3 regions of the uncultured Planococcus sp. genome follow, and region 1 is predicted to be linked to each of the others. Evidence: predicted binding sites of a transcription regulator. Region 1 holds the regulator's gene; each other region holds the start of a gene.
What was found. Region 1 encodes Rex, which represses fermentation and respiration genes when NADH is low (regulators of the CRP and FNR family bind a similar motif). Its sites were predicted from a motif close to TTGTGAAATATTTCACAA; they were not measured.
Positions count from the first base shown of each region.

Region 2: Q0785_RS01810 (AtpZ/AtpI family protein) is a predicted target of Rex. The motif match lies at 1,557-1,574, and genes of this name have one in related genera.
Region 3: Q0785_RS14645 (cytochrome C oxidase subunit II) is a predicted target of Rex. The motif match lies at 877-894, and genes of this name have one in related genera.

Region 1 is NZ_CANMXD010000002.1:4,780-7,046, forward strand. It holds gene Q0785_RS02405 (ABC-F family ATP-binding cassette domain-containing protein) at 1-644, opposite strand, end outside; gene Q0785_RS02410 (redox-sensing transcriptional repressor Rex) at 777-1,409, shown strand; gene Q0785_RS02415 (twin-arginine translocase TatA/TatE family subunit) at 1,500-1,694, shown strand; gene tatC (twin-arginine translocase subunit TatC) at 1,707-2,267, shown strand, end outside.
Region 2 is NZ_CANMXD010000001.1:361,251-363,517, reverse strand. It holds gene atpE (F0F1 ATP synthase subunit C) at 1-17, opposite strand, end outside; gene atpB (F0F1 ATP synthase subunit A) at 71-781, opposite strand; gene Q0785_RS01815 (ATP synthase subunit I) at 809-1,180, opposite strand; gene Q0785_RS01810 (AtpZ/AtpI family protein) at 1,183-1,404, opposite strand; gene wecB (UDP-N-acetylglucosamine 2-epimerase (non-hydrolyzing)) at 1,884-2,267, opposite strand, start outside.
Region 3 is NZ_CANMXD010000010.1:31,758-34,024, forward strand. It holds gene Q0785_RS14635 (b(o/a)3-type cytochrome-c oxidase subunit 1) at 1-196, opposite strand, end outside; gene Q0785_RS14640 (cytochrome c oxidase subunit II) at 193-666, opposite strand; gene Q0785_RS14645 (cytochrome C oxidase subunit II) at 692-814, opposite strand; gene Q0785_RS14650 (Crp/Fnr family transcriptional regulator) at 967-1,629, opposite strand; gene Q0785_RS14655 (universal stress protein) at 1,853-2,267, shown strand, end outside.

The DNA.
Region 1 (2,267 bases):
GCGCCCGGGTAATTCTTCAGGTAGTTCTCCAGCCAGCTCAAGGTCTCGATGTCCAGATGGTTGGTCGGCTCATCGAGAATAAGCAGCTGTGGCTTGCTGAGCAGGTGCTTCGCCAGCATTAAGCGCGTTTTCTGGCCGCCGGATAGCGACACCACTTTCTTGTCGTAATCCTCCGGATAGAATTTCATGCCATGCAGAATAGCCCGTGTATCTGATTCGTATTGATAGCCGCCTGCATCTTTGAAATCAGTTTGAAGCAGGTCATATTCCTTCATGACCTTGTCGTTTTCTTCCGGGTTATTGTATATGTCAGGCTCGGCCATCTGTGCTTCCAGTCGGCGAAGTTTTGCTTCCTGTTCACGGAAATGATGGAAAATCGTCATCATTTCATCCCAGACGGTAGCATCCGATTCGAGATTCGTCTGCTGTTCCAAATAGCCGATCGTCAAATCTTTCGGCATGCTGATATCACCGCTGTCGTGGGACATTTCACCGGCGATGATTTTCAGTAATGTGGACTTCCCCGCACCGTTGCGGCCTACCAATGCTACGCGGTCCCGGTGCTGTACTTCCAATTTGACGCCTGAAAGAATCTCCTCCGCGCCAAATGATTTATGGACTTGATTTACTTGCAAAACAATCATGTAGGTCACCTCTATTCTTCTTAAGTGTAGCTGATGGGGCGTTTGTTCGCAATTGCACAAGCCTTTACATATCAAGGTTCCTAATGTAAGATGAAAGCGATTTGACAACACCTCAGGAGGATGCGAAAGCGTATGTTACATGAGACATCTAAAATTCCGCAAGCCACGACCAAAAGGCTGCCGCTATACTACCGTTTCCTTCAAAACTTCGCGAATGCAGGACAAAAAAGGATTTCTTCACAGGAATTGAGCGAAGCGATGAAAATCGATTCTGCTACCATCCGACGTGATTTTTCACATCTGGGTGCGCTTGGCAAAAAAGGCTATGGTTACGACGTTCAGGAGCTGCTGCTCTTTTTCCGTAAGACACTGGATCAGGATGAAGCCACCAATGTAGCATTAATAGGAGTTGGGGGACTTGGCAGTGCATTTTTGAAATATAATTTCCATCGCAACCACAATACGAAGATCATTGTCGCATTCGATTCGAACAGCCCCCTCGAAGGCGAAAAGATCAGCGATATCGATACCTACCATCCCGATAAAATTGAAGAGAAAATCAAAGAATACGGGGTGGAACTGGTTATTTTGACTGTGCCGTCACGATCAGCACAGGAAGTGACAGACCGTTTGGCGAAGACCGATATCAAAGGGATTTTAAATTTTACGCCGGTGCGAATTTCGGTGCCCGACCATATCCGTGTACAGACCATCGATCTGTCAGTTGAACTGCAGTCATTGATTTACCAGATCAAGCAGCAATGACTTAAAACCTTCACATTTACTAGCCCTTTGCAAATAGCCAAAACGGCTCTAATGATGTAAAATAGAGCCATAATACAGGAGGTGCCACGTATGCCAGGTCCAATGAGTATCATTATTATCGGTGTTGTTGCCTTGCTAGTTTTCGGTCCCAAAAAGCTTCCGGAACTTGGAAAAGCATTCGGTTCGTCTTTGCGTGAATTCAAAAACGCTACAAAAGGACTTGTAGACGATGACGACGATAAAGTAGATTTGAAAAAGAAAGACGAGCAAAAGGAAATACGATAGGATGTTTGTCTGATGACAGAAAAAGATATGACGTTAGTTGAACATATAGTTGAACTCAGAAAACGGCTGACCATTGTAGTCGTTTTCTTTGTATTAGCGATTATTGTCAGCTTTTTTCTTGCGCAGCCGCTGATCCAGTATCTGCAGTATACGGAAGAAGCGAAAGACCTTACCCTGAATGCGTTCAAAATTACAGATCCGTTGAAGATCTTCATGCAGGTAACAATGATTTTAGCATTGATCATCACGTCTCCTTTGATCATGTATCAGTTTTGGGCATTTATCAGTCCGGGACTTCTCGATAAAGAGCGGAGAGCGACGTTAAGTTATATTCCGTTTTCCCTGCTGCTGTTTTTGGGAGGGATCGCGTTTTCCTATTTGATCCTGTTTCCTTACGTCATCGGATTTATGTTGAATATCTCCGACAATATGGATATACAGGAAACCATCGGCATCAATGAGTACTTCCAGTTCCTGTTCCAGATCACTTTGCCCTTCGGCTTGATCTTCCAGCTGCCGGTACTGATGCTGTTCCTGACAAGGCTCGGTATCATCACACCGATGCTGATGACG
Region 2 (2,267 bases), on a different contig from region 1:
CCTAATGAACCTGTCATTTAATGTGTCCTCCTCAGGATAGTTGTTTTTTTGCTCTACGAGCAGTTTATACTCAATGATCGTCGGCAACTTTATGCGACATGTAGACCATCGTCAACATAACGAAAATAAACGCTTGGATTGCCCCGATAAAGATCGAGAAGCCTTGCCATGCCATCATTGGTACGATGGCTGATGCAAACCCAAATGCACCTGCTGATGCGAGGCCTGCTAACAAAGTCAACAGAATTTCCCCCGCATAGATGTTACCGTAAAGACGCAGACCGAGTGTCAGCGTATTTGCGAATTCCTCAATGATGTTCAATGGGAACAAGAATTTCATCGGCTTGATGTAGCCTCCGGCATATCCTTTAAGCCCTTTCAACTTGATACCATAGTAATGGCTCAAGATTAGCACCATTGCGGCCAATGTCATCGTTACCGTCGGATCAGCTGTTGGTGATTTCCACCAAAGATCTCCGTTGACAACTATTGCAAATGGAAGGCCTAACATGTTCGAAACAAAAATGAACATAATCAGGGTGATTCCAAGAACATGGAATCGGCCACCATCTTTCCAATCCATATTGCTTTTGATTATCCCTTTTACGAAATCCATGATCCATTCCATGAAGTTCTGCATGCCCGTCGGTTTAAGCTGCAGGTTCCGTGTGGAGATAAAAGCAATAAGGAAGACGATAAGAGCGGCTATAAGCAGCATCATAACGTTCGATAGGTTGAACCAGATCCCGAACACCTCGAGCATAGGAGCGCCATGTTCCACGATAGTTTCACCTCTCTTTCCACATTCTTAATGGTGTTTCACGTGATAAACAATCCGCTCTGTTAACAACAGAGCATAAGGGACCATCAACCCAATTACCGTACTGACCAAGTGAATGTGCTCTGCGAATAAAATGGCGATCGCCACAGCTGCAACACCTGATGCAAACCGTAATGCCGTTCCAAGCGAACGAACTTTCGAGCCTTCAGCCACCGCGCGGTCGAATTTCTCCATCCGGCGAACCAGAATCCACATGTTGTAAATGCCGAACAAAGTTCCGATTATGAGACCCGCGAACACTTCTTGATAAGAGGTAAACCCCCAACCAATAACGTAGAACGCCAAGATGAAAAAAATCATCTTTTTCAGTCTTGTATATATCTCCCTAAGTCCATCCATTTTTACTTGTCTCCTGATTCGAATTTGCGGACGGTCTGAAGCATTGCCCAAACACCGGCAGTGATGCCTATGACTAGGCAGATGATCATGAAAAACGGGGCGGTTCCGAGCTTTTCATCGAGCCACATACCTGTGAACACACCGAAAAGCGCGGACCCGACAAGTTGTGAGAGGATGGCACTGTAAAGCGCCATCGCTTGTAAGGGACTTTTTGTTGGGCGCATGATAACCCCCTCGAACCTCGTTGATTTGACATTAAACCCTTAAAAAGGACCGTCGCATCAGGCTTCCAAAACCACATAATATATGTAAGAAAACCTTCTCATGCATACCCTTTGTAAGCATACAATAGGGGTAAAATCATGTCAATTAGTAGAAGTGAAAAACTTCACAAGCGATTTTCCTCTGACATATTGTCGACAAACTTTGTAAAGAAAAGTGAAAGTGCCTGTTCAGCTCTGACAGGCATAAGGCAATTCGGCGAAGTGGCGCTCTTTGCCACACAGCCGGATTGACTTATGACCCGAAGAGCTAGGCGCTTGCAACTGGACACCAGAAAAGCGGAATCGGCCGTTCAGCTCCGACAGGCGTAAGACGGAATTCCGAAGTGGCGCTTTTTGCCGCACAGGAAGGCCGGCTTACGACCCGAGGAGTTGGCCGATGAAGCTGGACACATGAAAAGCGGAATCGACCGTTCATCCAATCACAGTTTCGAAAAATACACATGCAGTGCTTCGACGATCCGCGCCGAAGCTTTGCCGTCTCCGTATGGATTGGATGCTTGGGACATCGCTTTATAAGCATCTTCATCCGTCAGCAATTCTTTAGCCATTCCATAAATCGTCTCTTCGTCTGTTCCAGCTAGCTTCAAGGTTCCTGCACTGATCCCTTCAGGGCGTTCAGTCGTATCACGCAAAACCAGTACCGGCTTGCCGAGTGAAGGCGCTTCTTCTTGAATCCCGCCCGAATCGGTCAGAATAAAGAATGAGCGAGCTGCAAAGTTATGGAAGTCCAGAACTTCCAGCGGTTCAATCAAATGGATGCGCGGATCACGGCCCAATACCTCATCCGCCACTTCACGCACAGC
Region 3 (2,267 bases), on a different contig from region 1:
AAAATGTCGTAAATACAAGTGCGAGTAAGACGCCGTGCGCCGTTAAAATTTGATAATAGTCCAGCCAAGCCGGTAATTGAAGAGCGTCATTGCGGATAAAAACCTGAAGCAGTCCGCATAATGTACCTATTAGAAATGCAGCATAAGCTACGCCGATATTCCATAAAGCGATTTTTCGATCTTGCACAGCAATCATTCTTCGTACACCTCTATCTCTGTATACATCATATGGTGACCCGTTCCACAGTATTCATTGCAAAGAATTAAATATGTGCCCGGTTCTTCAAACGTGTAGGATTTTGTGGTAATCCGGCCTGGAACGACCATCATATTGACTTTTGTATCATCGATTGTAAGACTGTGGACCACGTCGGTGCTGGTCACTTTAAAAATAATTTCCTTGCCGACCGGCACTCTTAAGTCCGGTACCTGGTATCCAAAGGCCATAGCTACGATCGTAGCCTGATACGTGTCTTCATCCAATTGGGTTACACCCGGGTTATCAAATGGCGCTGTTTCATTCACTTTTTTGGGATCTATTGTTTCCATCCCTCCAGCTGGGGTGTGATCTTGAGAAAAGGCGCTCACTCCGACGACGCTTAAAAATACAATCAGCGATGCAATACCGAACACCAGCCAAATTTTTTCATATTTATGAAGATGCATTTAAACCTACTCCTTTCGTCCTGCCTTAACGGGCTACGTACAATAAATAAACGGCGATCCACATCACGATGATGATCAATCCCACTATGAAAACACTTACTAAAGTTCCTTTTAGATTGGCCTCCGGCTCCCGGTTTTCCTGACTCATTTCTTCTCACCTCTAATGCTTTTTGTTCTTACTTTCAGCCTATGCTATCGTCCTGCCTGGCACTGTGACATTTCTCACACTTGAACCTCATTTTTAATAGATTGACAAATTTTAGACAAAAAAAGAGCTCGCCGCATGGGCAAGCTCTCCTATTAATCAATTTTACATAAATAAATGGGACAGTTTTCACAATTTGTTTCTGTCTTTAAATGGCTCATATCGTGAATAAGAATTTTTCCTTCTGGTAAACTCACTATGCCATTCTTTTTCAAATCATTCAGCATGCGGTTGACCACTTCCCTGGTCATTCCACAGAAATTTGCCAGGTCCTGGTTAGTCAGGACCAGGTCGATCAGCGTCCCTTTTTCTGTTTTAACCCCATAACTGTTGGAAAGTCTGATCAATGTCGAATACAGCGCTCCTTTTTTACCGTGCAACAGCAAATCCCGGAATTTCGTCTGAGTTTTCTGCTGATCGATTCCCATCCATTTCATAAAGGCGATGGACAGCCGCGCATTCGACAGCAAGGCTTCTTCCAGATCATTAATCGAAATATGTAGGCATACCGTGTCTTCAATCGCACGGGCATCCAGCATATATTTAGGTGCTTCAGAAAAAATCGTCACTTCTCCGACCAGCTGTCCCGGACCGCAGATTTTCAGCGTAAGCTCCCGACCGTTCGGTGTCACTTTCTCAATCCGTATTTTCCCGGAGCGAATGATGAAGACCCCGCCGATGGCATCTCCCTCATGGAATAAGTAACTATCCTTCTTCAATTCTTTGGTTTGATGGCGTATTGACAGCAATTCTTCCATCCCTGTCAGTCCATCCGTGTTTACTGTTCCGGCCTTCACTTTATAGCCACCTTTCAACATGTCTTCCGTACGCTTCGATTTCATTTATTTTAACATGAATTTCCTTTTATCCGTGCAAAAGTTCATGACTTCGACACCTTTTTTCAAAAGAATGTGACAGATAAGAAGGAACTCCAGATCACGACAGCGAAGTTCCTAGTATAGAGACGAGGAGGAATGCTGAATGACTTTAAAATATTCCAATATTTTAGTAGCAGTAGACGGTTCCAAAGAAGCAGAATTGGCATTTAAGAAAGGCGCTGCAGCTGCAGCCCGGAACAATGCCACCTTGCATCTGGCCCACATTATCGATAACCGTTCATTCGGTTCCATCGAGGCTTACGATCGGACAATTGCAGACCGCACCAAAAAAACATCCCAGGAGCTGCTGGCCAAATATAAAGAAGAAGCATTGGCTGCCGGCGTAAAGGATGTAAATGTCATTATTGAATACGGAGTCCCTAAAGTCGCCATTCCTAAAGAACTGGCACCTAAATTGAACATCGATGTCATCGTTTGCGGCGCTACTGGATTGAATGCCGCTGAACGGTTTATCATGGGCAGCGTTTCTGAACGGATTGTCCGTTCTGCCAAATGTG